DNA from 4 places in the Mesorhizobium sp. M0174 genome. Region 1 is predicted to be linked to each of the others. Evidence: predicted binding sites of a transcription regulator. Region 1 holds the regulator's gene; each other region holds the start of a gene.

Region 1 (7,308 bases):
CCATCGCCGACCATATCCGCAGCCGCATCGGCGGCGCCGAGGGCGAGATTGCTGCTGCGCTGATCGTTGGCGTGCGCGCCGGCATTCCCGAGGAGATCAACGAAGCGATGCGGCGTACAGGCATCTACCACATCATCTCCATCTCGGGGCTGCATATGGCGTTGGTCGCCGGCACCATCATGGCGCTGCTACGCGGCGCCTTTGCGCTGTTTCCCGACTTCTCATCGCGACGGCCGGTCAAGAAATATGCCGCAGCCGCCGCGCTTTTTTCGATTGCGGCCTACCTCGTCTTTTCCGGCATTGTGGTAGCGGCCGAACGCAGCTTCATCATGCTGGCGGTGATGCTTATCGCCGTGCTGTTCGACCGGGCCGCGCTCACCATGCGCAACCTGGCGATCTCGGCCATCGCGGTCATCGTGGTGTCGCCGCACGAGGTGGTCGGTCCGAGCTTCCAGATGTCCTTCGCCGCGACGGCGGCCCTTGTCGGCGCCTATGCCGGCTGGTCCGACTACCGCGCCGGCAGGGCCACCACGCCGCCGCCGCGGCGGTCGCCGCTACGCCTCGCCACGCGAAAGGTCCTGCTGGGCATGGGCGGCCTGGCGATGACCTCGATCATTGCAGGGAGCGCCACGGCGCTTTTCGCCATATGGCATTTCCAGCGCGTGGCGCCGCTCAGCCTGTTCGCCAATCTGGCCATCATGCCCATCGTCTCACTGGTCGTCATGCCCTTCGCCGTCCTCAGTGCGCTGGCGATGCCGTTCGGCGCGGATGGGCCTTTCCTATACGTGATGGGCAAAGGGCTGACGGCGATGATCGCCCTGTCCGGGTGGATCTCCGAGCGCTCGCCGATCGATGCGGTCGGACTGATTTCGCTGAGATCTGTCCTTTTGGTGACGATCGCCCTCGTCATTGCCAGCATGGCGACGACCTGGTTGCGGCTCGCGGCACTTCCTTTTGCGCTCGCCGGCTTGCTAACGACAACGCAGACGCGCGTACCCGACGTATTGATCTCGGAGGACGCACGGCTGGTCGCGCTGCCGATCGGCAGCGGTGAGCTCGCCGTCAACCGGGCACGCCCGAATGAGTTCACGATCGACAACTGGAAACGCGCGCTCACATCAGAGGCTATCGTCGCGCCGGAAACACCTGGAAAGAACGATCCGCAATTCGACATTGCCGATCCGGCCGACCTACCGCCGGGCATGCCGTTCATTTGCACGGACGGTCTCTGCCTCGCCAGGCATCCATCCGGCGCGATCATTGCGCAAGCCAAGGACCGCGATACCGCACGGCCAGCCTGCGCCTTCGCCAGCTTGATCGTCATCGACGACGCCACCGCCCATAATCCCTGCTACTACGACCGGCTGGTCCTCGTCGTCACCAAACGGCAACTGGCGCGCGCGGGAAGTGCGGCCGTCTATTTCGATCCACAAGCGGCAACACGCGCCGAAATCCGCTTCGCCGTCGAAAAATCATACCGGCCCTGGCACGTGCAGCGGAAATTTTCACGCGCGGCGCGCGGCCTGCCGCCATACCGCAGAGCCGACAATCCAAAAGCCGGCACCAAGGGCGCAACTCAGTAGCGGCGGATCAGCCCAACGAGCTTGCCCTGCACCTTGACCCTGTCTGGTCCGAAGATGCGCGTCTCGTAGGCCGGATTGGCGGCCTCCAGGGCGATCGAGGCGCCCTTGCGGCGGAACCGCTTCAGCGTCGCTTCCTCCTCGTCGACCAAGGCCACCACGATCTCACCGGGGCTCGCCGTATCGGCGTTGCGGATGATCACCGTGTCGCCGTCGAAAATGCCAGCCTCGATCATCGAATCGCCTTTGACCTCGAGCGCATAATGCTCGCCGCCCATGATCATATCCGGCGGCACCGAAATCGAATGCGTCTGGTGCTGGATAGCATCGATCGGCACACCGGCGGCGATGCGGCCCATTACCGGGATCGAAACGGCGGCGACGACATCGTCGTCATTGCCGGCTGCAGGGACGCGCGACGATGTGGGCTTGCCCTGCCGAGGGGCACCTTGCCCAAGACTGCCCTGGATGACACTCGGCGAGAACTTGCGTGCCGCATTGAGGCCGGGGGCGATCGAGTCAGGCAGGCGTAGTACCTCCAGCGCACGGGCCCGGTTGGGCAAACGGCGAATGAAGCCGCGCTCCTCCAGCGCCGTAATCAGTCGGTGGATTCCGGATTTGGAAGCCAGGTCGAGCGCTTCCTTCATCTCGTCGAAGGAAGGTGGGATACCGCTTTCCTTCAACCTTTCGTGGATGAACATAAGCAGTTCGTGTTGTTTGCGTGTCAGCATAGCGACCCCCAACAGAATCAGAAAACAAACCCAGAACAGACACTATCTGTTCCAGTTGTGTTCCGCAACTGTTTAAAGTTTAATGAATGCGTTAAGGCTCGGGAAACAAACGACGTCCCCTACCGGCGTACCGTATTTTCACCGCCGCGAGCCTCATCCCCTTGATTCTGCTTTCGTTTGCGCCGTTCTGGCCTCCTTGAAGGCGGCACTGGCATCGGCCGTCGGTCGGCAAAGGGCACGGAATTGAACCCGTATCGACTGTGCGGTTTGGTCAATGCACCGTGAACGAAACGAACTCAAAACGCCAACCTCGGGCTAACTCCAGGTTTCCACCGCCTGGTCAGGCTGCTTCTCGCCGGTGGAGCCTTGCTACGCGCTACCCGGTAATGGAAGAACAGTTGATGCGTGTCCGGCGTTGCGTTGGATTTTTTGAGGGAGCAGGCAAATCATGACGGGAATTCCCGATCTCGTGGCCGTAAAGGCGATGGATGCCGCGGATCCGCTGCGCGCGATGCGCGACCGCTTTGTGTTGCCGCAAGGAGTGATCTATCTCGACGGCAATTCGCTAGGAGCTGCTTCACGTGCCGCCTTCGATGAATTGCGCAAGGCCGCGACCGAAGAATGGTCGCATGATCTCATCCGCGCATGGAACACGGCCCGCTGGTTCAACATGCCGCTTGAACTTGGCGACCAGCTCGGGCGCCTGATCGGTGCCGCGGTCGGCCAGACGGTGGTCTGCGACACGACGTCGGTCAACATCTACAAGCTGCTGCACGCGGCCATGGCCATGCGACCGGAGCGGCAGGCCATCGTCGCCGAGGGCGATAGTTTTCCGACAGACCTCTACATGGCTGAGGGTGTGGTTTCGACGCGAAAAGATGCGCTGCTGCGCCTCTCGGGGGTCGACGCGCCGACCATCGAGGAGCTGATCGACGATCGCACCGCCGTGGTGCTGGTCAATCACGTCAACTACAAATCGGGCGAACTGCGCGACATGCCGGCTCTGACGCGCAGGGCCCAGGAAGCCGGGGCGATGATCGTCTGGGATCTCTGCCACACCGCTGGCGCGATGCCAGTCGAGCTCGACAAAGCAAACGCCGATTTTGCCGTTGGCTGCACCTATAAATATCTGAATGGCGGCCCGGGCGCGCCTGCCTTCATCTATGCGGCTGAGCGGCATCTTTCCGACATCCAGCAGCCGCTCACCGGCTGGTGGGGCCATGCACGACCCTTCGCCTTCGAGCCAGGCTATGCGGCCGGCACCGGCATCCGCCGGTTTCTGTGCGGCACCCAGCCGATCCTTTCGATGCGCACGCTGAAGGGCGCGCTCGACATCTGGGACGATGTCGACATGACTGCGGTGCGCAAGAAGAGCATCGCACTGGCCGATCTGTTCATCGAGCTTGTCGAGGCAAAGTGCGGCACTTACGGCCTCACGCTCGAAAGCACGCGCGATGGGGAAAAACGCGGCAGCCAGATTTCATTCATGCATGAGCATGGCTACCAGATCATGCGCGCGCTGATCGAACGTGGTGTGATCGGCGATTTTCGCGCGCCATCGACCATGCGCTTCGGCTTCACCCCGCTCTATGTCGGCTATGCCGATGTCTGGCAGGCGTCGAAGTGCTTGAGGACATCCTGCGCACCGGTGCGTGGAAGGATGCGCGCTTCGCCATCAAGGCGGCTGTCACTGAGATTGATGCGAGAGCTGGAATCGTGAGGCTGGCGATGATGCGCCGCGCGATGCTCGCGGCTAGGTTGCAAGGCCATATTGCCAGGGAGGGCGCAGGGTGTTCGAACGTCATATTGCCGATTGGGACAACGCCTATGCCAACGGCGCCAACATAGCCGGCAGCGATCGCTGGCCGGCGGCCTGGGTCGAGCCCGCGCAGGTTTTCCGCGAGGCGCTTTCGACCGAGGGCAGGGCGCGGCTCGACCTGGCCTATGGCGATAACCCACGCAACCGGTTCGATCTTTTCCTGCCGGCCACCAAGCCGAAGGGGGTCGTGGTGTTCGTCCATGGCGGCTACTGGATGGCATTCGACAAGAGTTTCTGGTCACATCTTGCCGCGGGCGCTGTTGATCGCGGCTATGCAGTTGCCATGCCGTCCTACACGCTCTGTCCGCAGATACGCATTGGCAGCATCGTCAAGGAAGTCGGCGCGGCGATAGGCAAGGCGGCGGCGATGGTCGCAGGGCCGCTGATGCTGACCGGGCACTCGGCCGGCGGCCATCTTGTTAGCCGGATGGTTACCAGGACAACGCCGCTGGCGCCCGAAGTGGTCCGGCGCGTTCGTCACGTGGTGTCGATCTCGGGGGTGCATGATTTGCGCCCGATCATGCGCACCGGCATGAACGAGACGCTGGCGATCGATGAGGCCGAGGCGCAGGCCGAAAGTCCGGTGCTGCTGCGCCCGATGGAAAAGGCCCGCCTGACCTGCTGGGCCGGCGGCGGCGAGCGCGCCGAATTCCTGCGCCAGAGCGCGTTGCTGGCCAACATCTGGATCGGCCTGGGTGCCGCGACCAGCTCCGTGGTCGAGCCCGACCGGCATCATTTCAACATCATCGACGGTTTGGCCGATCCAGACCATCCGCTGACCCGGACCTTGACCTCGGAGTGAGGCAGGTTCAGCGTAGCATCAGCACGTCGCAGGGGGAGCCCGCCGCCGCAGCAGGCGCGAACGGCGCGCGGACGATCAGCCCGTTGGCATCGGCCAGCATTTTCAGCATCGAGGAGTCCTGGATGCCGAACGGCGTCGCCACGAGCGCACCGGCGTCGTCTGTGACAACAGCCCGCACATAATCTTGCCTGAGATCGTTGGCCGGCATGGCAGCACCGAGCCGTGCCCGACGGATATCCCGCTGAAAGGCGCGGCCGCCGAGCCGCGCCAGCAGCGGCTTCAGGAAGAGCTGAGCGCAGACCAGGCTCGCCACGGGGTTGCCGGGCAGGCCGATGCAGCGAATGTCGCCCAGCCGCCCGAACATCAGCGGCTTGCCCGGTCGCATGGCGATCTTCCAGAAATCGAGGGTCATGCCTTGCCCGGTCAGCACGTCATGGACGAAGTCGTGGTCGCCGACCGAGGCACCGCCCAGCGTGACGATGACGTTCGCGCCAGCCTTCACGGCCTTTTCAACCAATGCCGCGATCGCCTCCCTGCGGTCCGGCGCGATACCGAGGTCGAGCGCCCGCGCACCGACCGACTGTGCGGCGGCAGCGACACCATAGGCGTTAGAGGAGATGATCTGGTCGGGGCCAAGCTCGCTGCCCGGCGGCAGCAATTCGTCGCCGGTGGCGATGATGGCGACCAGCGGCCGTTTGACCACGCCGACCTCGGGGTGATTGGCCGATGCCGCCAGCGACAAGGCGGCCGAATCGAGCAGGCGGCCTTTGGGCAGCAGGACATCGCCCTTGGCGAAATCGAGCCCAAGGCGGCGGATGTTGCGCCCCTGCACCGTCGGCTCTGTCACTTCGACGCTGCCGCCGCCGAGGTCGCGGACGTTCTCCTGGATGACGATAGTGTCGGTGCCTTCGGGAAGCGGCGCGCCGGTAAAGATGCGCACGGCCTGCCGCTGCTGCACCGTTCCGGCAAAGCCGCGTCCGGCCGGCGCTATGCCGATCACCGAAAGCCTTGCGGGTAGGGACGCGATGTCAGCCGCCCGCACGGCATAGCCGTCCATGGCGGAGGCGTTGAACGGCGGCTGGGTGCGGAGCGCCACAACCGGCTCCGCCAGCACGCGGTCGGCGGCATCCAGCAGCGCGACACGTTCGCCCGGCAGTGCAACTGCTCCGTCCAGCAGGCGCTCGAGCGCCTCGGCAACTGGGACCAGCGCCATTAGCGGCCTGCCTCGGTGGCCCCGGTGATCTTGTAGTCGCCGGATTTACCGCCGGTCTTTTCAACCAGCCTGATGCCGGAGATGACCATGGCGCGGTCGATCGCCTTGGCCATGTCGTAGATGGTCAGGCAAGCGACCGAGACGGCACTCAAGGCCTCCATTTCAACGCCGGTCTTGCCAGTGACGCGGGTCAAAGCCGTCACCTTCAGGCCGGGCAGTGCGGCGTCCGGCTCGATATCGACAGATATCCTGGTCAGCAGCAGCGGATGGCAAAGCGGGATCAGTTCATGCGTCTTCTTGGCCGCCATGATGCCGGCAATGCGGGCGGTGCCCAGCACATCGCCTTTCTTGGCATCGCCGGCGAGGATCATGCCCAATGTCTCGGGCCGCATCGCGACAAAACCTTCCGCGACTGCCGTGCGCACCGTCTCAGCCTTGCCGCCGACATCGACCATGTTGGCTTCGCCCTGCGCGCCAAGATGGGTGAGGGCGGCCGCCATCCTCAGATCGCCTCTGCCGGCGTCTTGCCCGTCAACAGCAGGCGCGTTGCCGCGGCCACGTCCTGTTGACGCATCAGGCTCTCGCCGACCAGGAAAGTAGCGATGCCGCTCCGCTCCAGCCGGCGGCAATCGTCATGCGAAAAGATTCCGCTCTCACTGACTAGAAGGCGGCCGCCCGGCACCATCGCTACCAGCCGTTCCGAGGTCTCGAGGCTGGTTTCGAAGGTCCGGAGATTGCGGTTGTTGATGCCGATCAGCCGCGACGACAGCCGCAGCGCACGTTCCATTTCCGCCTCATCATGCACTTCGACCAGCGCGTCCATGCCGAGCCCGAAAGCTGTCGCTTCGAGTTCTCTTGCCAACGCGTCGTCGACGCTGGCCATAATGATCAGGATGGCATCGGCGCCCCATGCCCTGGCCTCGTAGACCTGATAGGGGTCGAACAGGAAATCCTTGCGTAAGGTAGGCAACTCGACGGCAGCGCGCGCAGCGGTGAGGAATTCGGGCGCGCCTTGGAAAGAGGGTGTGTCGGTCAGCACCGAAAGGCAGGCGGCACCGGCTTTCGCATAGGCCCTGGCCAGCGCCGGCGGATCGAAATCGGCGCGGATCAGGCCTTTGGATGGGCTAGCTTTCTTGATTTCGGCAATCAGCGCAAACCCGCCG
Region 2 (7,308 bases), on a different contig from region 1:
CGGTCTCCGACATGCGGTTGACGGCCGCGATCTCGCGGGCCATGCGGTCGAGGGCCGCCTCGTAGAGCTGGCGCTCGGAATAGGACTGCTCCGGCTGGTTATCGGCGCGGTAAAGGTCGCGCACCACTTCCGAGATCGAGATCAGATCGCCGGAGTTGATCTTGGCATCATATTCCTGGGCACGGCGTGACCACATGGTGCGCTTGACGCGGGCGCGGCCCTGCACGACCTTCAGCGCGCGCTCGACATAATCCTCTTCCGACAGCTTGCGCATGCCGATCGAGGTCGCCTTGGCGACCGGCACCTTGAGGCGCATCTTGTCCTTCTGGAAGTCGATGACGAACAGCTCCAGCTTGTGGCCCGCGACTTCCTGCTCATCAATCGAGACGATCTGGCCGACACCATGCGCCGGATAAACGATGTATTCGCCGGTCTTGAAACCGTGGCGCGCTGCGGTGGACTTCTTCTGCGGGGTGATCGTTGCCATTACGCCCTGAACTCCTTGTTGTGGTACCGGCATCGTGCCGGCCCGAACTCGTACGACCGGGGTGACCGGTCCTTAGCCACACAACGATGAACTCACCGGAAAGGCCAGGACCGGCAAATCGCAACATTGCGACCGCCTGCCCCAGATCGCTCTGGTCCGGATTGAGAAATTCACCTTTCAGTGATTTGGGGCGTTTGCGCCATAAATCGACGTTGTGTCACCGGCATGTTTGGCTCATATAGCACAAAAAGTCGGAAGAATCAAGGTTTTGCTGCACGCGCGAAGGCCGCGCGCCGTCGCCGCCTGTCAAGGCAGTTAATGTATCACGTCTGTTACGCGGCGTCAGGCCACCGCAGCCGGCAGGCTCGTCAGTCGCCTTCGCCGGGCTCCGGGGAGAAATATTTCTCGAACTTGCCAGTTTCGCCATCGAAATTTTTAGCGTCGGCCGGCGGCTCCTTCTTGGCGGTGATGTTGGGCCATTTCTCGGCATATTCGGTGTTGATCTGCAGCCATTTGTCGAGACCCGACTCGGTGTCGGGCTTGATTGCGTCGGCCGGGCATTCCGGTTCGCAGACGCCGCAATCGATGCACTCGTCCGGGTGGATGACGAGCATGTTCTCACCTTCGTAGAAGCAGTCGACCGGACAGACCTCGATGCAGTCCATGTATTTGCATTTTATGCAATTGTCGGTCACGACATAGGTCATTGGTCGGCTCCGGGACGTCCCATTTTGTTGGGCTTTTTTGGTGAGGTAACGCCTTTGTCCGCTGGTGGCAAGGGCGGCCCCTGTCAGCGGTGCCGCGGTTTCCGGAATGGAATTCCGGAAGGCCGGCAAAGCGGGCGTTCGACCTTGCTCAATCGTCGCCGAGCAGGTGGTCGGTCTGGCGGCGTTCCTTCTTCGTCGGGCGACCGCTGCCGGCCTCGCGCAACGGCGGCACCGCATCCGGAAGCGCCTCGCCCTTGGGCGCGGGGGGCGGCGACATGTCCTCGTAGAGCAGGCGGGCCTCTTCGGCCGGGCCACGCCGTACGCCGGTGCCAAGGACTTTCCAGACGAAGATCCGCCGCTCCAGCGTGATGGTCAAAACGTCGCCCGGCCGGACCGTGTCGGAGGCCTGCGCTGCTTTGTCGCGATTGATGCGGACGCGTCCGGCGACGACCAGCTTGGCTGCCAGCGTGCGCGATTTTACCGCGCGCGAGAAGAACAACCACTTGTCGATGCGCTGGCGGGCATCAGTGACCATTGGACGAGCAGCTTACTTCTTCAGCTGGTCGCGCAACGCGGCGAGCTTGGCGAAGGGCGAGTCCGGGTCGAAGCGGACGGGGCGTTCCTCACGCGGCTTTGGCTGGAAGGCGGGTTTTGCGCCTTGGGCGCCGCCTTTGCCGTCCTGCCGGCCAGCCTTCCAGTCGGGCCGGTTTTCGCGCCGGTCCGGGCGTTCACCTTGCGGCTTGCCGGCGCGCTGCTCTGCCGCCTCGCCTTGCGGCCTGGGCTGGAACTTGCTGCGATCGAAGCGCGGCTTGCCGGCGCCGTCGCGCTGGTCGTGGCGCCCCTGACGGGCGGGCCGGTCGCCCGGCGTCGGTTGCCCGCCGGCATCTGTCGGCGCATCGCTGCGGCTGTCCGGCGCAGCTTGACCATTGCGCGCGCGATGGTCCCGATGATTGTCCCGGGGGCGGTTGTCATGCTGGCGATGACGCGGGCGCTGGTCGAAACGACCCTGCCGCCATAACAGGATGGGTTTTAGCTCCTCGGCTTCTGGAGCAGCTTCGCCGGCGATGGCTCCTGCCGTCGCTGCAGGTTCGGCCGGCGATGCTTCCGTAGTGTCGGAAACCGGCGGTTCTGCCGGTGCCGCAGCCTCAGGTTCCGCCCCAGGTTCCGCCCTTGGCTCGGCCGCTGGTTCCGCAGGCGCTTCAGCAGTCGCCTCCGCGGCGGGCCGGGTCTCTTGCGTGACTTCTGCCGCAGCTTCAGGGGCTGGAGCTTCCGCGACAGGCGCTGCCGTCGCTTCGGTCACAGCTTCGGCCGCCGCCTCCGCAACAGGAGCCGCATCCGACACAGGTTCCGAAGCCTCCGCCGGCGGCTCTGCCGCGGCAGATGCTTCCGCCATCCTCGCCTGCTCGACGCGCGCAGTCTCTTCCGCCGCCTGCTTTGCAGCGGCAGCTTCAGGCGCGGCATTGTCCTGTGCTTCGAGCCGCGCCTTGACCTCGGCCGCCGGTTTGGCATCGGCGCGGTAGCCGAGTCCCTTCAGGATTTCTTCCATGTCGTCGGCGGTGGCGCCGAGAATCGACATCATCGGCGGCGTCACCATGAAGGACTGGCCGTCATAGGCGCCGTCGGGGCGAGGCCCGAGGCCCGGCTTCCAGTTGGTCGCCGGCCGGATCAGGTCGGCCAGCCGTTCGAGAATATCGACGCGTACAGCACGCCGGCCAAGATTGCGGTAGCCGGCAAGCTTGTAGAAGGTCTTGTCGAAGGTCGGATCGATGACCACCGAGGTGCGGCCGGAGGCCAGTGCGTGAACGACATCGCCGAAACCGGGCTTGTCCTTGCCGTCGTTTCTCAGCGCCCACAGCAGCGTTATCAGCCCGGCCGGCGCCGGTTTGATCAGCGCCGGCACGAAGACATGGTAGGCGCCGAAGCGCACGCCGAGACGGCGAAGCGCCGCGCGGCCTTCCTGGTCGAGGGATTTCATCTCGTCGGCGATATCGCGACGGTTGATGAGGCCGAAATGCTCGACGAGCTGGAAAGCAATGCCGCGGCCGATGCCGGTGATCTGCTCGGCATTCTTGAGGTCGACCAGCGGCTTCAGCAGGGATTCGATCTGGAAATTGACGAAGCGCTCGGCGCGCGCCGCAACCTTGTCGCGGGCCGGGCCGGTGAGTTGCTCGTCGGCCAGCAGAACCAGACGCGGCTTCAAAGCGTCTTCGCCGGCGACCAGCGTGCCGATCGGCGCGCCGATCCAGCGAAGCGTGCCATCCGAACCCAGCGCGATGTCGCCATTGGCCGAGGCGCCGAAGCGCTCGGCCCGCGCCTCGAACTCGGCGGCAAGCGCCTTCTGCGCCGCCGCCCGCACCGCCTTGGCATCCTCGCCGCCGGCGCTCTGGTCGGCGGTGAAGCGGAAACCTTGCAACTCGCCGACGTGATGGCCTTCGACGAGGACGGTTCCGGTTGGGCTGATTTCGGCTTCAGGCATCGTGTTTTCTCTAAGGCGCCGCATGAGGACGGAAGTCCTGCGGTCTACAAAACGTTTCGTCAACCGCTCATGCAGCGCATCCGACAATCTGTCTTCGATTTCGCGCGTCTTTTCCTGCCAGTGTGCCCGATCGGCCAGCCAGCCGGGCCGGTTGGAAACGAAGGTCCATGTGCGGATCTGGGCAATCCTGTGCGACAGCGTGTCGATGTCGCCTTCGGTGGTGTCGGCACGGCGCACCTGCTCGGCCATGTAGTTCTCGTCGACATGGCCGTGCCTGGCAAGGTCCATGTAGATGGAGGCGATCAAGTCGGCGTGCTGGGCCGGCGCGATCTTCCTGTAGTCGGGCAGCGCGCAGGCTTCCCACAGCAGCGCCACGCGCCTGGCATCGGTGGTGAGTGCCCGCACGTCCTCGTCGCGCGACAGATGCTCGAGCGCCTGCGCGTCTACTGCCGGCAGCGCCCGCGTCAGGCCTTCGACCGGGGCGTTGGTCTCAATCGAGCGCTTCAGCGCATCGAGGTTGGCGAAATCGAAATGCGCGGTGCGCCACTGCAGTACTTTCACCGGGTCGAAATCATGCGCCTCGATTTTGTTGACCAGTTCATCATCCAGCGGATCGACCTGGCCGGTGACGCCGAAGGTGCCGTCGCGCAGATGCCGGCCGGCGCGGCCGGCAATCTGGCCGAGCTCGGCCGCCGTCAGGTTGCGGTACTGGTAGCCGTCGAATTTACGGTTCTGGGCGAAGGCGACGTGGTCGAGGTCGAGGTTGAGGCCCATGCCGATGGCGTCGGTGGCGACGAGGTAGTCGACGTCGCCCGACTGGAACAGCGCCACCTGGGCGTTGCGGGTGCGCGGGCTGAGTGCGCCGAGCACGACGGCGGCACCGCCCTGCTGGCGGCGGATCAGCTCGGCGATGGCATAGACCTCGTCGGCCGAAAAGGCGACGATCGCCGTGCGCCGCGGCAGGCGGGTCAGCTTCTTCGAGCCGGCATAGGCAAGGTGCGACAGGCGTGGCCGGGTCACCACCGACACGCCCCGCAGCAGGCGCTGCAGGATGCCGTGCATGGTGGCCGCGCCCAGCAGCAGCGTCTCCTGCCGGCCGCGCAGATGCAGGATGCGATCGGTAAAGATGTGTCCGCGTTCGAGATCGCCGGCGAGCTGGACCTCGTCGATGGCAACGAAGGCGGCGTCGGTCTCGCGCGGCATCGCTTCCACGGTGCAGACCGAGTATTTCGCGCCAGCCGGCTGGATCTTTTCCTCGCCGGTGATGAGCGCAACCTTATGGGCGCCGACCTTCTCGCAGACGCGCGTATAGACCTCGCGGGCAAGCAGCCTGAGCGGCAGGCCGATGACGCCGCTTTCATGCGCCACCATGCGCTCGATAGCGAGATGGGTCTTGCCGGTGTTGGTCGGGCCGAGCACGGCCGTCACGTCTCGACCCGACAGGATCAGCGGTTCAGTGTGTTTCGGATGGATGTTCATCGGCCTGGAAATAAGGCTCTCTGCCTCGCATTGTCGGGAGCGCGCCCATATTGGCCGCGTATGACAGGCGACACATAGGGATTTCGGGCGCGAAGCGAAAGCGGAATATGCCGAGGGCAGGCCGATTGGTTGGTTCAAAGCCAGAAAATCTGTTCCCGATTAACAGTTGGAACGAGTCTGGAACGAATCAGCGACGAATCACTGACTCGCGCTGATTCAGGTTTTGTTCACGGCTACATCTGGGTTTTCTGCCGGCGTATCTCACCACATGCTGAATCACGGAAACTGGCCCGATTCATGCAAGCATCATCCAAGCGAGCACGTCCGTTAACCTTTGCCGGTGAATGGTCGTGGCTGGCCAATCTGCTTCGCACAACATTATGAAACTATTGATGTTTCCTAACGCGCTTTAATCATTTCGCAGGTGTTTTCAGCTCTCGCCGTTAACCCTCCGCTCAAAGCCGGAACGAATCGGCGACGAATCAGCGATAGCTGAAGTTTCTTGGTTTGTTCACCGCAACATGTTGTGTTGTGAACAGCTTCTCCACCGAGAATCCACAGGCTGCGGGACGGATTGTGCACAGGCTGCGCAGCGGCCATTAACCTTTGCGTGCTGGTTCGGCACACACCGGCGTCATGGCCATCGGTCGGCGCACTTGCCGCATGAGGCTCAGACTCGGCCCCACGCTGAACGGCTTGTTCAAGGCACATCCTCTCCGACGGCATAGCGCTGCAATGTAGGGCCGACGGTCTGGATGATTTCTTCGTGAGACAGGGCGACGACCGGTGGTAGGCGCAGCAGGTAACGGCACATCGCCAAACCCAGCAGCTGGCTGGAAATGAGCCCGGCCCGCCGGCCCGCATCGGCGGGATCAGCGACCGCCGCAACCAGTGGCCTCACCTGGTTGGCAAATACATCGCGCAACTTTTCGGCGGCGAATTCGTTCGACGTCGCCGACCGCAGCAGAATTGCCATGCCGGTACCGTTGGCCGGATCTTCCCAGATTTCGAGAAATCGCCTGATCAGTGTCTTGCCGATGGCGGTTCGATCGATCACCCGCAGTGCCGGCAATCTCAGGTCGACGACCGCCGCTCTGGCGAATAGCTCGTCCTTGCTGCGGAAATAGCGGATCACCATGGCCGGATCGATCGAGGCGTGGGCCGCGACGTCGCGGATGGAGGCGCCGTCATAGCCGTGCCTGGCGAACAGCAGCCTCGCGGCTTCGAGGATCTGGGCGCGGGTGCGGTCCGACTTGCTGGTTTTCTTCTGCTGATTCTCGCTCATGAAATCCCTATGCCAACGGTTGTTGACAAATGCAATGGCTTCGACTAGAAAGTCAACATGTGTTGATAAATGGAGAGAGAAAATGTTGCCAGATACAACGGAAGTCCTGATTATCGGCGCCGGCCCGACCGGCTTGGCGCTGTCCATCGTGCTGCACCAGGCCGGGGTCGACCATGTTCTGATCGACAGGCTTGGGGAGGGCCTTCAGACCTCGCGGGCCGGCGTCATCCACGCTCAGACGCTGGAAGCGCTGGAGCCTCTGGGCGTCACGCAGCGGCTGAGCGAACTTGCCCTGAAGCTGCAGAATTTCGCCATCCGAGATCGCAGCCGGGCACTGCTCAAGCTCGATTTCGGAAAGCTTCCGTCGAGGCATCCCTATCTGATGATGCTGCCTCAGAATCTCACCGAGCAGGTGTTTGCCGAGCGGATTACGGCCCTGGGCGGCGTGATCCACCGCATGGTCGAGGCCAAAGCGGTGCTTCAGGACACTGACGGTGCGCGCGTGACGGTGGTCGAAAACGGCCGCGAGAAGATCATATCGACACGTTACGTCGTTGGCGGCGACGGCATGCACAGCCTGGTGCGCAACTCGGCCAGCATAGAGTTCGACGGCGCGGCCTATGAGGCGTCGTTCGTTCTCGCCGACGTTCGTCTCGACTGGCCGGTTGGGCCAACCGAAGTGTCGCTGTTCTTTGCGCCAGCCGGACTGGTGGTGGTGGCGCCGCTCCCAGACGGATCGTACCGCGTCGTCGCGACAATGGACGATGCACCGGAAAAACCCGCAGTCGCAGACATACAGGTGCTGCTCGACAGCCGTGGGCCGACCAAAGAAAGAACCCGCGTGCTCGACCTGTCGTGGAGCTCGCGGTTTCGC
Region 3 (7,308 bases), 180 kb from region 1:
CAGAGGTGCGCGACGGCTTCGACCGGGCGCGGTCGGAGGCCAAAAGCTCGTTCGGCGATGACCGCGTCTTCATCGAAAAGTTCATCGTCGATCCGCGCCATATCGAAATCCAGGTGCTCGCCGACGCGCATGGCAACACGCTCTATCTCGGCGAGCGCGAATGCTCGATTCAGCGCCGCAACCAGAAGGTCGTGGAGGAGGCGCCGTCGCCGTTCCTCGACGCCAAGACCCGCAAAGCCATGGGCGAGCAGTCGGTGGCGCTGGCCAAGGCCGTCGACTACCAGAGCGCCGGCACGGTCGAGTTCATCGTCGACAGCGACAAGAACTTCTATTTTCTGGAAATGAACACGCGGCTGCAGGTCGAGCATCCGGTGACGGAGCTCATCACCGGCATCGACCTGGTCGAGCAGATGATCCGCGTGGCGGCAGGCGAAAAGCTCGCCATCAAGCAGAGCGACGTCAAGCTGAACGGCTGGGCGGTGGAAAGCCGCCTCTATGCCGAAGATCCGTATCGCAACTTTCTGCCGTCGATCGGCAGGCTGACGAAATACCGGCCGCCGAAAGAGGGAAAATTCGGCGAAATCGTCATCCGCAACGATACCGGCGTTACCGAGGGCTCGGAAATCTCGATGTTCTACGACCCGATGGTCGCCAAGTTGTGCACCTGGGCGCCGACGCGGCTGGCGGCGATTGATGCGATGTCGGAAGCGCTGGACAGTTTCGTCGTCGACGGCATCGAGCACAACATACCGTTCCTGGCGGCGCTGATGCAGCATCCGCGCTGGCGGGAAGGGCGGCTATCGACGGCGTTCATCGCCGAGGAGTATCCCGACGGCTTCGCGCCCATTGTGCCGAACAGCGAAGAAAACGCGGTGCTGGCCGCGATCGCAACCGCGGTCGAACTGCTGCGCCGCGACCGGCTCGACCGGCTGGGCGGGCGGCTGGCGCCGCATTCGGGCGCCTTGAAACGCGACTGGGTGGTGAAGATCGGCCGGGATTATCTTTCGGTTGCCATCGTCGAAGGGATGATTTCCATTCCGATGGAGCTCGACCTCACAATCGACGGTGGCAAGGCACTGACCGTGGCATCCGACTGGCGGCCGGGCGATCTCATCTGGCGCGGCACGGTCGGCGGCCGCAAGGTCGCGGCGCAGGTCAGGCCGGTGCTGAACGGGTTCCGCATCGCCTGGAAAGGCATCTCGGTGACAGCCCGCGCCATGCTGCCGCGCACTGCCGAGCTCGAAAGGCTGATGCCGGAAAAAGTGGCGCCGGATACCTCGAAGATGCTGCTTTGCCCGATGCCCGGCCTCGTCGTGTCGATCGCCGTTGCCGAGGGGCAGGAGGTCAAGGCCGGCGAGACGCTTGCCGTGGTCGAAGCGATGAAGATGGAGAACGTGCTGCGCGCCGAGCGCGACCTCATCGTCTCGAAGCTCAACGCCAAGCCCGGCGACAGCCTTGCCGTCGATGCGGTGATCATGGAATTCGCGTGAGGCTGTAATCTGCTTGAGGTTGGTGGGACAAAGGGGAGCGAAGGAACGCGATCCTGCAATTGGTTGAGCACGCTCGCTTGAGGAGGGACAAGGCGAGGGGCGTGCGGAATTCGCTTTTTTTGCCCTCACAACGTATTTTGTTCTTGCTTTGTGCCGGCAGCTATGCTACTAATTTGGATATGGTGCTAAATGGCCCCAACACCCGCCCGCTGTGGCGGGTTTTGTGTTTCCGGCCTGAGGTTGGCGGGACTGCGCCCCTCTCTGTCCTGCCGGACATCTCCCCCACGAGGGGGGAGATCGGCAGCTTCGGCGGTTGCTCTAAACGTCCAAAGCTCCAATCGCTTCTGCTGGACTCATGTTATCTGCTGCCGGACAATACATCTTGATCGACTGAGTCCCTGTGAGGCGGCGCGAAAAAACCATGGCGGATGAGAGACTTCCACGCGATCCCTTGCTGCGCGAGGCCTATGCAAAGGCATCGCGGGCAGAGGCGGAGGCGCGTCGGTTCATTCATCTGCGCGTGCATTCGGCCTATTCGCTACTCGAAGGTGCCTTGCAGCTCGGCAAGATCGTCGGCCATGCGGTGCAGGACGAATGCCCGGCAATCGCCGTCACCGACACCAACAACCTGTTCGGTGCGCTGGAATTCGCGCAAAAGGCAGTGAAGGACGGCATACAGCCGATCATCGGCTGCCAGATCGACCTCGCCTTTTCCGGTGAGGCGAACGACAGCCAGCGCGACCGCAGGCGGCAGGGGCCGGAGATGCGGCCGGTGGTCCTGATCGCCGCCACCGAGGCCGGCTACGGCAATCTGGTCAGGCTGGTCAGCCGCGTCTACCTTGAGACACCGCCCGGCGAGGCGGTGCATCTGACGAGCGAGATGCTGCAGAGAAATTCCGACGGTCTGATCTGCCTTACCGGCGGGCCGCGCGGTCCGATCGGCAATGCCTTGAAAGAGGACCGCCGTGAACTCGCCGAGACCCGGCTGCTGGCGCTCAAGGGTCTGTTCGGCGACCGGCTCTATGTCGAACTGGAACGGGTCTCCGGCTACGACCGCGCGATCGAGCAGTCGTCGGTCGATCTCGCCTACCGCCACGATCTGCCGCTGGTTGCCACCAACGAAGCGTTTTTCTTCTCTCGTGAAGACTATGAGGCCCATGACGCCCTGATCGCCATCGCCGAAGGTTCCGTGGTTGCGGCCGATAATCGCCGCCGCCTGTCGCCCGACAATTTCCTGAGAAGCCAGGCCGACATGGCGAGGCTGTTCGCCGACCTGCCGGAAGCGATCGACAACACCGTCGAGATCGCACTGCGCTGCTCCTACTATCCGCAGACACGAAACCCGATCCTGCCGCGCTTTGCCGGCCGCGATGTCGCCGATGCCGATGCGGCGGTCAAGGCGGAGGCGCAGGAGCTTGCCAGGCAGGCGCATGAAGGGCTGGCGGCGCGGCTGGCGGCGCACGGGCCGACGCCCGGCTATACAGTCGAGCAATATCGCGAGAGGCTGGATTTCGAGCTCGGGGTCATCGAGAAGATGAAATATCCCGGCTATTTCCTGATCGTTGCCGACTTCATCAAATGGGCCAAGGCGCAAGGCATTCCGGTCGGCCCGGGCCGCGGATCAGGCGCCGGCTCGCTGGTCGCGTATTCGACGACCATCACCGACATCGATCCGCTGCGTTTTTCGCTGCTGTTCGAGCGCTTCCTCAATCCCGATCGCGTGTCGATGCCCGACTTCGACATCGACTTCTGCCAGGACCGGCGCGAGGAGGTCATCCGCTACGTCCAGCAGAAATACGGCCGCGACCAGGTCGGCCAGATCATCACCTTCGGTACCCTGCAGGCGCGCGCCGTGCTGCGCGACGTCGGCCGCGTGCTGCAGATGCCTTACGGACAGGTCGACAAGCTGAGCAAGATGGTGCCGTCGAACCCGGCCAATCCGGTCAAGCTCGCCGACGCCATCGCCAACGAGCCGCGCTTTGCCGAGGAGGCCGAGCGCGAGCCGATCGTACAGACGCTGCTCGACACGGCGCAGAAGCTGGAAGGTCTGTACCGTCACGCCTCGACTCATGCCGCCGGCATCGTCATCGGCGACCGGCCGCTGTCAGAACTGGTGCCGATGTACCGCGATCCGCGCTCGGACATGCCGGTCACCCAGTTCAACATGAAGTATGTCGAGCAGGCCGGGCTGGTGAAGTTCGACTTCCTTGGCCTGAAGACGCTGACCGTGCTGGACAGGGCGGTCAAGCTGATCCGCCGCCGCGGCATCGAGATCGATCTCGCCCACATTCCGCTCGACGACCCGGAAACCTACGCCATGCTGTCGCGCGGCGAAGTGGTCGGCGTGTTCCAGGTGGAAAGTGCCGGCATGCGCAAGGCGCTGATCGGCATGCGGCCCGACTGTATCGAGGACATCATCGCGCTGGTTGCGCTCTACCGGCCGGGACCGATGGAGAACATCCCGACCTACAACGCCAGAAAGCACGGCGAGGAGGAGATGGCGTCGATCCACCCGAAGATCGACCATCTCGTCAAGGAGACGCAAGGCGTCATCGTCTACCAGGAACAAGTGATGCAGATTGCGCAGGAGCTCTCCGGCTATTCGCTGGGCGAAGCCGATCTGCTGCGCCGCGCCATGGGCAAGAAGATCCGCGCCGAGATGGACAAGCAGCGCGAGCGCTTTGTTTCGGGCGCGGTCGAGCGCGGCGTCGGCAAGCCGCAAGCCGACTTCATCTTCGACCTGCTGGCAAAGTTTGCCGACTACGGTTTCAACAAATCGCATGCCGCCGCCTATGCCGTCGTCTCTTACCAGACCGCCTATCTGAAGGCGCATTACCCCGTCGAATTCCTGGCGGCATCGATGACGCTCGACATGGGCAATACGGACAAGCTCGCCGATTTCCGCCAGGATGCGCTGCGCCTCGGCATCGAAGTGGTGGCGCCGTCGGTGATGACGTCGTTCCGGGATTTCGAGGTCGGCGAGAATCGCATCTTCTATTCGCTGGCCGCGCTCAAGGGCGTCGGCGACGCCGCAGTCGAGCACATCGTCGCCACGCGCGGCGAAAAACCGTTCAAGAGCCTCGCCGATTTCTGCGAAAGGGTCGATCCGAAGATCGTCGGCAAACGCGTCTTCGAGAGCCTGATCATGGCCGGCGCGCTCGACTGCTTCGGTCTCGACCGGGCGGCGATGATGGCCGGCGTCGAGCGGATGATGGGGCTGGCGTCCTTGGCGCAGCAGAATGCCGTCACCGGCCAGCACGACATCTTTGGCGCCTCGCTGGGCGCACAGTCGCAGGCACTCAACTTGCCGGCGACCGACCCCTGGCTCGCCGCCGACCGCCTGCACCGTGAATTCCAGGTGGTCGGGTTCTATCTCTCGGCGCATCCGCTCGACGAATACAAGGCGGCGCTGCAGAAAATGCGGGTGCAGACCTGGGCCGAATTCTCGGCCGCCGTCAAACGCGGTGCGGCCGCCGGCCGGCTCGCCGGGACGGTGACCACCAAGCAGGAACGCAAGACGCGCACCGGCAACAAGATGGGCGTCGTGCAGTTTTCCGACACGTCCGGCCAGTATGAAGCGGTGCTGTTTTCCGAGGGACTGGCGCAATATCGCGACCTGCTCGAGCCCGGCCGCTCGGTGGTCATCACCGTTTCGGCCGAGGACAGGCCGGAAGGCGTCAATCTGCGCATCCAGACCGTGCAGTCGCTGGAAGACGAGGCAAGCCGCGTCCAGAAAGCGCTACGCATCTTCGTGCGCGACGCAGCACCGATCGGCACGCTTGCCGGCCAGCTTGCCGTCAAGGGCGAGGGACAGGTAAGCTTTGTGCTGATAAAGGACGACGGCCAGGGGGAGGTCGAGATCGAATTGCCCAGTCGTTATCGTATCTCGCCTCAGATCGCGTCAGCCATGCGCGCGGTGCCGGGCGTGGTTGAAGTGGAGCTGGTTTAAGATACCGAAACCTTCGGGTTTTGGCGATTGGGGGGCGCCATGGATGAACGCGCAGCCGCTTTCGAACTAACACGGATGGTCAACGGGTACCGCGTCTCGCAGGCGATCTCGGTCGCCGCGACGCTCGGCATCGCCGACCACATCAAGGGCGGCAAGCGCTCGGCAGCAGATCTTGCAAGCCTGACCGACACACATCCGCGCGCGCTCTATCGGTTGCTGCGGGCGCTTGCGGCGGTCGGCATATTTCACGAGGCAGAGGACGGGCAGTTCTCGCTAACGCCGCTTGGCGCCGCCTTGCGCTCCGATGCTGAGTTTTCCGCTGCACCTTGGGCCGCCTTCGTCGGAAGGCCCTATTACCGGCAAGCGTGGAGCGAACTGCTCTACAGCATCCAAACCGGCAAGAACGCATTTCGCCACGCGCATGGCAAGGGCGTCTGGGAATACCGGGCAGAGCATCCAGAGGAGTCCGCTATCTTCGATCGCGCCATGGCAGCGAATTCGCGCGGCGTGGCGGCAGCCATCCTGGCGGCGTATGATTTTTCGTCGTTTCCGGTCATCATGGACGTCGGCGGTGGCCAGGGCGCGCTGCTTGCCGAAGTCCTGGCCGCGACCCCGGGCAGCCGCGGCATCCTTTTCGACCAGCCGCATGTGGTAGCGCCGGCCGCCTCGGTGCTGGCGGCGAAAGGTGTCGCCGATCGCTGTGAGATCGTCGGAGGCGATTTCTTTGCCGAGCTGCCCGTGGCGGCCGACGCGCTGCTGCTCAAATGGATTTTGCATGACTGGGACGACGAGACCAACGTCGCGATCCTGCAAAACTGTCGCCAGGCGATCCGTGCGGGCGGCAAGTTGCTGGTTTTTGAGGCCGTGCTTGAGCCGCCCAATCAGGGGGCGAATGCCAAATTCTCCGACCTCAACATGCTGGTCGCGCCCGATGGCCAGGAGCGGACGGCCGATGAATTCAAGTCGCTGCTGGCAAAGGGTGGCTTCGAGGTGACCGAGATCATCCAGGCAGGGCCACGCATCAGCGTTGTAGAGGCAAGGCCGGTTTGATCGCGGCTGAAGCCATTTGCCGCAACCGCCGGGATCGGTCGGATGGCGCAAGCTTCCGCCTGCGCTGTCCACTGGACGTCTGTCGCAGCGAAGGCTATCGCGATCGTCATGAAGGTAGCTGACAAGAACGGAGCCCAAGATATTTCAGCCTTGGCCCGGCTGCGCGACATGTTGCGCAAGCTGTATCACGGGCGCACAGCGGCGGCGTTCCGGTTTCAGCTTGCGGCTGTTGTCATCGACCTTGCCATCATTGCCTTTTTCATCGCCACGCCGGTGATCCAGAAGTCGTCTTCGTTCCTCTGGCTGGACTACTCCGTGGCAGCACTTGTCGCCGCCGACATGATTGCCCGGCTGCTTGCCTCCAACGACATGCTGCGCCTGATGAAACAGCCGGCGTCGTGGATTGATGCCTTCATCCTGCTGACTCTGCTGATGCCTACGGCGCTGGCCAATCTCGGTTTTTTGCGCATCCTGCGGCTGTGGTCGCTGTCGCGTAGCGGCGCGCTGTGGCGATTTCTCGAGATGCGCGTTTCAGGCGATGGCGCGAGGCGAGCCGTGCGGTCATCAATTTCCTGACATTCCTCTTTGTCATCACGGGTTTCGTCTACACCTTCTTCTTCCGCACCGTGGGTGGTCTCGAGGGCTATGTCGATGCGCTGTATTTCACGGTCGCCACGGTCACCACGACCGGTTTCGGTGACATCGTCCTGCCCGGTGTGGCCGGCAAGCTCACCGCGATCGCCACCATGATCATTGGCATATCGCTGTTCGTCCGGCTTGCACAGGCGCTCTTCCGTCCCACCAACGTGTTCTTTCCTT
Region 4 (7,308 bases), on a different contig from region 1:
TCGGGCTCTGGCGAATTTCCGTCATCCACTGGGCTCAAATCGTTTCGGCCGGCAGCGTGCGCAGGAAGCGCGCCGCGTGATAGGCGCAGTAACTTTTCGAAGGCTTTGTGCGCAGCCCGCAGCACAGCATGTCCAAACCGGGGCGACTGCCGGTGGCATCGTTTTCGGCATCCTCCTGCAGCGTCGTGTCGAGCGGCGCGCGGCAACGGTCGAAAAGGCAATCGATGAAGCGCATGGCGGCGAAATGTGGCTGGCGGCCGCCGGCGGCGATCGGGCGCGGCGCCGGCATTTCGAGCCGCTCGCCATCGGACCCGGTGATCCGAGCCGGACCCGGCTGCCAGGCCGGCGGCGCCAGCCTGGCCGACAGCCTGGCGGGGCGGCAGCGTGGCTCGGCCTTCGGATCGGCCTCCGCTTGGCTTGCGGCATTTGATGGCTCAGGCGCCGAATCTCCGAGCCGGCCGCCCGAGCGTCCGCCACACCGGCCCTTGGATCTGGCAAGGCCGATGGTGCGCAAACGGGCGGTGCGGTGGACGATGCCGATGATGGCCGCGCGCGAGGCCGGGCGGCCGCCCAGCGCGGTCAACCGGGTGGCGATCTTCGCGGCCGACAGCCCGCTCATCAATAAGTTCTCGATTTGTCCAATTCAGAGGCGGAATAGCGGGCGGCCATGATGTTTTATTCCCTGCAAGGGTGGTTGTGTGTGGCGCCGGCTTCGCCGGCTCTCAGGCTGGAAAGCCGATCAGCCTTCGCGTGGCCTGCTACGATCGAGCTTCATCTCGGCCGCCTGCCTGGTTGCGCCGGAGACTGCCTTGCCCATCCGCTTGTCGAAGGCGATGACCGTGCCGTCTTCGGTACGGATCCAGGAAACCGCGGCACCCGCGTTGCCGGTCGACGGGTAATTCGTGGCCGGAGCCGTGAGGGGAACGGCTCCGGCCGTTCCGGCCGCTTGCGCTGCCGGAACCGAGGCGCGAGCCTCGGGCATCGGCCCGGCCGGGGAGGAGGACAGCCGCGACGAAGGGGAAACGGTTGGCACATGCATGGCCTTGGCGATCGTTTGCGGTACCGCCTCCAGGCCAGCGCCGCCGGCGCGCTGAACGGCGGATTTAAGGACCGAAAGCTGGTGAAGCGACTTGTGCATGCCCGCATAAGAGCATAACTCAAATCATAATGCAAGCGATTCTTGCATAGACGAAACCGAATCTTATGTCTCAGATGGGAGCCATGGCGAAAACTGCACTGTCGATCAAGGTCGGAGCGGCGATCCGCCGGGCGCGCAAGCAGCGCGGCCTGGTGATGCGTCACATTGCCGAGCACAACGACACCGACGTCGCTGCCGTCGGCAATTGGGAGACCGGGCGCAACCTGCCCAAGACCGAGAACCTTTTGAAGACCGCCGCTTTCCTGCGCGTCGATCCGGTGGCGCTCGGCAAGGGCGAGGTCGTCTTCCTCGAAGATGCTGGACCGGTCGCCGATGCCGAGATCGTCACCGATCCCGGCCCCCTGCCCGCCGGACCGATGGACATCCAGCTTCTCGGCACCGCCGTCGGCGGCGACGATGGCGACTTCACCTTCAACGGCCAACCGGCCGGCTATGTCCAGCGGCCGCCGGGGATCCGGCATCTGCGCAATGTGTTTGCGCTGCACGTGCTGAGCGATTCGATGGTGCCGCGCTACGAGCCCGGCGAGATGATCTATTGCGGCGGCCGCGACGCCGTGCCCGGCGACCATGTGGTGATCGAGACGCTGCCCGAAGAGAACGAGCAAAACGGCAAGGCCTTCATCAAGAAGCTGGTCAAGCGCACCGCCGCCGAGTTGATCGTCGAGCAGTACAATCCGCCCAAGACGCTGACCTTCAACCGCTACGCCATCAAAAACGTCTTCCGCGTCATCCCGCTCAAGGAACTGCTGGGGTATTGAGGAGGGTTTTCCCTTCTCCCCTTGTGGGAGAAGGTGGCCGAGCGAAGCTCGGTCGGATGAGGGGTGCCGGACGGATCGCTACGTAAGGCTTTAAAATCGTTCCATATTTTAACGCCGAGTTTCTTCCAGCACCCCTCATCCGGCTCGGCGCTACGCGCCGATCCACCTTCTCCCACAAGGGGAGAAGGAAGTTCCCCCCTCAAGCCCGCCTCGACTGCTCCGGCTCTCGACCGTTGAGCAGGCGCGCCTCGGCGCGCACCCGTTGCCGGTCGTCGATGAAGGCGGCCTGGATCGAAACGGCGGCGCCCGGCAGGCCATCGGCACGGCAGGCCTTGCAGATGAGGCGCCCCGAAAGCGCTGATAGCGGCGTCTCCGGCCTCACCCCATGCCGCTTGAGCTCGGCCGGCTTCCACCACCTGTTGCGGCCGCAATCGATGCACTCGACGGCAATCGAGACGACATCGGCGATCGTCGCTTCCTTGCCCGCCAATGCCATGGCCACCCCATCGTTGTTCCTGCTTTGTTCACATCATTATCGGTTTTTGGAGCGGAGTCGAGTCGGTTCCGCTTACATCAACGTGAAAGTTTCACTTGTTCAATTATTTGAGTTATGCTTATATCTCATGCGGGCTGGAATCGGCGCGAGCCACGGAACCGCGGCCGGCCGGCAGCAAGGGAGCGACGATGAACCCAGCCCAGTTCGCCCATGCCTGCGGCTATAGCGGCGACAGCCCGGCCATGCTTGCCGCTTTCGCGGCCATCCGCCAGGACGGCATCCGCAAGGCACGCCAGGGCCATCGCCAGCGCAAGGTGGCGATTGACCAGATGAAGCCGAGCCGCGTTCTGTTCCTGGCGGCGATCCGCCCGGCGCAGACAGCCGAGGAGGCACTCGAGGACGCCGCCCGCTTCCTGGCGATGTTCCGCAACATGCCGCGCTGGCGGCAGGAAAGGCGCGCCGCCGACCTCGCCCGTGCCAGACAGCAGCGCCTCTTCGCCCGCTTCTTCCGCCGCTACGGCCACCGCCTCTGGGCGTTCGAGATCACCTGAAGGCGCGGGCCTTCCCTTGCAAGTCAAAACGGATATTGCGATCGCCGACGTCGCACCGTATGTCTTCGCGCGATGAGCGAGATCGAATTCCGTCGCGCGCAGGCGCCCGACCTGCCGGCGATCGTTGCAATGCTTGCCGACGATGTGCTCGGCGCAGACCGGGAAGACCTATCCACGCCGCTTGCGCCATCCTATCTCGATGCCTTCAGCGCAATCGATGCCGATCCCAACCAGTTGCTGGCCGTGGCTGTCGAGGCCGGGCAAGTGGTCGGGACCCTGCAACTCACCTTCCTTCCGGGTATCTCCAGGAAGGGTGCCTGGCGCGGCCAGATCGAAGGCGTTCGCGTCGCCCGGCAATGGCGCTCGCGCGGCGTCGGCAAACTGATGGTCGAATGGGCGATTGAAACGTGCCGTTCGCGCAATTGCAACTTCGTCCAACTCACCACGGACAAAGGTCGACGGGAGGCGCACGATTTTTACGAGCGCCTCGGTTTCACCGCCAGTCATCTCGGCTACAAGATGGCGCTGTAGGTTGCGGCGGCGGCCTCCGCGCTGCTTGACAATTCACCCGCAATGTTCTCTTTATGTTCCTATCATAACGCGAGACAATGCGGCGTTCGAGCCGCCGCGAGCGAACGGGCCGGATGGAAGCCAACATCCTCCACGCGGATCTGGATGCCTTCTATGCCTCGGTCGAACAATTGCTCGACCCGGCCTTGCGCGGCAAGCCGATTGCCGTCGGCGGCGGGGTAGTGCTTGCCGCATCCTATGAGGCCAAGGCGTTCGGCGTGCGCGGCGGCATGCCGGGACGGCGGGCGCGGGAACTCTGCCCGCAACTCATTTTCGTCGGCGGCCATTTCAAGGACTATCAGCGGCTGGGCGATGCGGCAATCAAGGTGCTCGGCGATTTCACGCCGGTGGTCGAGCGGATTTCGATCGACGAGGCCTTTGCCGACGTCGCCGGCTGCACCCATTTGTTCGGCTCGCCGGCCGAGATCGCCGGCAAGATACGCCGCCGCGTGCGGGCCGAGCTCGGCCTGCCGATCTCGGTCGGAGTGGCCCGCACCAAGCATCTGGCCAAGATCGCCTCACAAGTGGCCAAGCCCGACGGGCTCGTGGTGGTCGATCCGCGCCACGAGCTGGAATTCCTCCATGAGCTGCCGGTCGAGCTGATGTGGGGCGTCGGCCCCGTCACCAGGGAGCGGCTGGCCGGTATCGGCGTCAACACCATCGGCGAGTTGGCGAAGACCAACAGTGGCGCGCTGGAGCGCCTGCTCGGGCCGGCGGCGGGAGAGAAACTGAATGCGCTGGCGTGGAACCGCGATCCGCGCAAGCTTGAGACGCAGCGCCGGGCGCGCTCGGCCGGCGCGCAATCGGCGCTCGGCCGAAAACCGGCCGACGAGCAGGTCTTCGTCCCCGCTTTGCTGCATCTGGCCGACAGGGTCGCCACCAGGTTGCGTGCGAAATCCCGGCCCGGCCGCACGGTGACGGTTCGTGTCCGCTTTGCCGATTTGCGCTCGGTGACGCGCTCGGTCACGCTCGACCAGCCGATTTCGGCAACCGCCATGCTGGCCGAAATCGCCGAGGCGCTGGTGCGCAAGGTGCTCATCGACCATCCGCACGAAAAGACCATCTCGCTGCTGGCGATCGCCGTATCGCATCTGGAGCAGCATGCCGGGCTGCAACTGGAGCTGCCGCTCGGGCTCGACGACCGCCGCCGCCCCGGCACCCGGAAGGACGCGGCGCGCTGGATCGCGGATCGCGCCATCGACAAGATCCGCGACCGCTTCGGCTGGGAGGCGGTCGGCTACGCCTCGGTCGCGCTCGGACTACAGCGGTCGGTTCCCGACGCATTTCGGGAGCTGGCCGAGAAGGAATTGTGAGTTGCGCGGCGGGGGCGAAAAAAAAATTATCCGACAGGAGCCAGGGGCGATACGGCCGGCCCGTTCAAAGCCGTGCCGTCGACGGCAAAATGCGAGCCGTGGCAGGGGCAGTCCCAGCAGCGTTCCAATGAGTTCCAATGGACGTGGCAGCCGACATGGGTGCATGCGGCCGAGCGCTTGTGGAGCGTGCCGTCCTCATCGCGAAAAGCCGCGACTTTGGTAAGCCCTTCGCGCACGATGGCGCCCTCTCCCGGCCGCAGCTTATCGGCGGAATCGATTTCGCCAGGCGCGACATACTCGGCAAAACTCCTGATCGCTGTCGCATTCTCCGCCAAATAGTCGCCGATCGCCCGTACCGTCTTGCGGGAGGGTTCGTAAAGTTCCCGCCAAGGGCTTTCCCCCTTCAGGATCAGGTCGGAAACCAATTGGCCGGCAACAACCCCATGGGTGATGCCCTGACCGGAATCGCCGGTGACCACGAAGACATGCCGGTTGCCGGGATTGCGGCCGATGAACCCGGCATAGTCGACGGTCTCCATCACCTGCCCGGACCATCGATTGGTTTCCGCGCCGATATCGGGCACCAATTTTTTGATCCAGTCCGCCAGGGCCGCGAAGCGGTTGTCGGCATCGTCGGCCTGCCCTGTCTTGTGGTCCTCACCACCGACGATCAGAAAGTCGGTTTTGCCTTCACCAGGCTGCAGGCGAACGTAGTGATAGGGATCCAGCGTGTCCCAATAGAGTGCATCCGGCAAAACGTCGCGCGCGATCTCGAACGACATCGCGTAGGTCCGATACGGCGCTTGCTTGGTGTGGAGCGCGACCCGATCGTTGATCGGCGAATTAGTGGCGACAACGGCCGATCTGGCAGACACGGTAAAGCCCGAGACCGTGCTTACGCGGACGCCGCCGTCGGTCTCCGCGACCTTGTCGACGATGGTCTGCGCATAAAGCATGCCGCCGCGCGCGCGAATGCCCGCAGCCAGCCCGCGGAGATATTCGAGGGGGTGAAATGTCGCCTGATTGGCGTAGCGAAGGACGGGCGTATCCGAAAAGCCTGCAAACGACACGCCTGCGGTTTTCTCGACGTCGACACCAATCTTCAGAGCGGCGCCCAGTTCGCGCTCGATGACGGATTCCCTTCTGCCTGACGCCGGAAACAGAAAGCCGTCGAGGCGGCGGAAATCACACGCGATACCCTCTGCTTCCTGGATCGATTGGACACGGTCGATAGCCGCCGACTGGCTTTGGTAGTAAATCCGCGCCAGTTCCTCGCCGCGCAATTTGATCAGTTCCGAAAAATAGTCGTCGCAGATCGACGACAGATGCGCGGTGGTGCGTGCCGTCATGCCGCTTCCGATCCGGCCGCGATCGAGCACCGCCACCTTTTGCCCGGCGACGGCCAGTTGGTAGGCGACCGACAGTCCGGCAATGCCAGATCCGACGACCACGACATCGACCTGTTCACTCCGCTCGAGCGGAACCGCCTCAGGCGCGACTTCGGTTGCCGCCCAAAGCGATACAGTCCTTTCATCGCTGACATTCATTGGCGGAGCCCTTCATACCCGACATTCGGATAAACGGACGCCAAGATTCAAAGTTCCTCGACGCCTGAATGCCTGCGTAAGCTTGACGTCACCGCCGGTCCGCCCCGACGCGTTGTGAGCCGGCCTGGCTGGGCGGTGCGATGCACTTTGCGTCAGGAGGGATCGTTTCCTGCAAATGCGACATTCGAGGCAGCCCTGGTCGTCAGACCAAAGCGTTGCGCCGCCCCAGGCGACCAGGGCGATGCCGGCCGCCCGACCAACCCACTGGCCGGCAGGAAACACCGGTTCGACGAGAACCCACGAAGGTCCCGAAATGACCCAGAAGCGGGCGTTCGGCAGCGATCCGAGCAGCAACGATTTGGCAGGACCGAAAATCGGCATGGAATGTCGCAATCATCATCATGTCCCGTCCAAGTTGTGGACACGTCCTTCTCAAAGGCGCACTCTTGGCATGCGAAACGCGAGCCAGAGTTTCGTCCAACGCTTCACATGCCTGACTTGCGTCGGTGATTGTCTGAGCCATCCGGATACTTCCGAATGGGCAGACTTCACATTGTGTCGCCTATCCGTGATCAGGCTACGGCCGAAGGCACGTTGCAGCCCGTTCCGGATCAACGATCAACTGGGAGGTAAACAACATGCCTGATTTTCAGCGCAGAGAACTTCTTGTTCAAGGAAGCGCGGCTCTTGCCGCAATTGCTGCTCTCTATACCTCGCGTCGGGCTTACGCTTTTCCAACACGGCCGAGCGAGGAAGTTATTCCATGGCTGGATCAGCCGACCGAAAATCCCGATCCGGTAGGTATCCAGAAACAGCTTGTCTGGGAAGATTTGGATAGCTGGATAACGCCAAACGACAAGTTCTTCAGCATCTCGCATTTCAACCGACCAACGATCGACGAGAAGACATGGTCG

What was found. Region 1 encodes LexA, which represses DNA repair genes until DNA is damaged. Its sites were predicted from a motif close to TGTTCNNNNTGTGTTCNG; they were not measured.
Region 2: NKJ13_RS13290 (helicase-related protein) is a predicted target of LexA. The motif match lies at 5,317-5,334, and genes of this name have one in related genera.
Region 3: dnaE (DNA polymerase III subunit alpha) is a predicted target of LexA. The motif match lies at 1,629-1,646, and genes of this name have one in related genera.
Region 4: dinB (DNA polymerase IV) is a predicted target of LexA. The motif match lies at 3,539-3,556, and genes of this name have one in related genera.

What each region holds. Positions count from the first base shown of each region.
Region 1 covers NZ_JAMYTB010000006.1:185,566-192,873, forward strand. Annotated here, with positions in the region: gene NKJ13_RS15035 (ComEC/Rec2 family competence protein) at 1-1,583, shown strand, start outside; gene lexA (transcriptional repressor LexA) at 1,577-2,311, opposite strand; partial or broken gene kynU (kynureninase) at 2,760-4,003, shown strand; gene NKJ13_RS15050 (hormone-sensitive lipase) at 4,102-4,932, shown strand; gene NKJ13_RS15055 (molybdopterin molybdotransferase MoeA) at 4,940-6,145, opposite strand; gene moaC (cyclic pyranopterin monophosphate synthase MoaC) at 6,145-6,645, opposite strand; gene trpC (indole-3-glycerol phosphate synthase TrpC) at 6,648-7,308, opposite strand, start outside.
Region 2 covers NZ_JAMYTB010000005.1:225,599-232,906, reverse strand. Annotated here, with positions in the region: gene NKJ13_RS13305 (CarD family transcriptional regulator) at 1-487, opposite strand, end outside; gene fdxA (ferredoxin FdxA) at 856-1,194, opposite strand; gene NKJ13_RS13295 (RNA-binding S4 domain-containing protein) at 1,343-1,729, opposite strand; gene NKJ13_RS13290 (helicase-related protein) at 1,742-5,149, opposite strand; gene NKJ13_RS13285 (TetR/AcrR family transcriptional regulator) at 5,850-6,581, opposite strand; gene NKJ13_RS13280 (FAD-dependent oxidoreductase) at 6,517-7,308, shown strand, end outside.
Region 3 covers NZ_JAMYTB010000006.1:864-8,171, forward strand. Annotated here, with positions in the region: gene NKJ13_RS14170 (acetyl-CoA carboxylase biotin carboxylase subunit) at 1-1,490, shown strand, start outside; gene dnaE (DNA polymerase III subunit alpha) at 1,912-5,439, shown strand; gene NKJ13_RS14180 (methyltransferase) at 5,479-6,489, shown strand; partial or broken gene NKJ13_RS14185 (ion channel) at 6,598-7,308, shown strand, end outside.
Region 4 covers NZ_JAMYTB010000022.1:22,507-29,814, reverse strand. Annotated here, with positions in the region: gene NKJ13_RS26510 (GcrA cell cycle regulator) at 35-619, opposite strand; gene NKJ13_RS26505 (hypothetical protein) at 740-1,138, opposite strand; gene NKJ13_RS26500 (XRE family transcriptional regulator) at 1,213-1,917, shown strand; gene NKJ13_RS26495 (hypothetical protein) at 2,117-2,413, opposite strand; gene NKJ13_RS26490 (hypothetical protein) at 2,602-2,964, shown strand; gene NKJ13_RS26485 (GNAT family N-acetyltransferase) at 3,037-3,495, shown strand; gene dinB (DNA polymerase IV) at 3,609-4,847, shown strand; gene NKJ13_RS26475 (FAD-dependent oxidoreductase) at 4,874-6,394, opposite strand; gene NKJ13_RS26470 (sulfite oxidase) at 7,033-7,308, shown strand, end outside.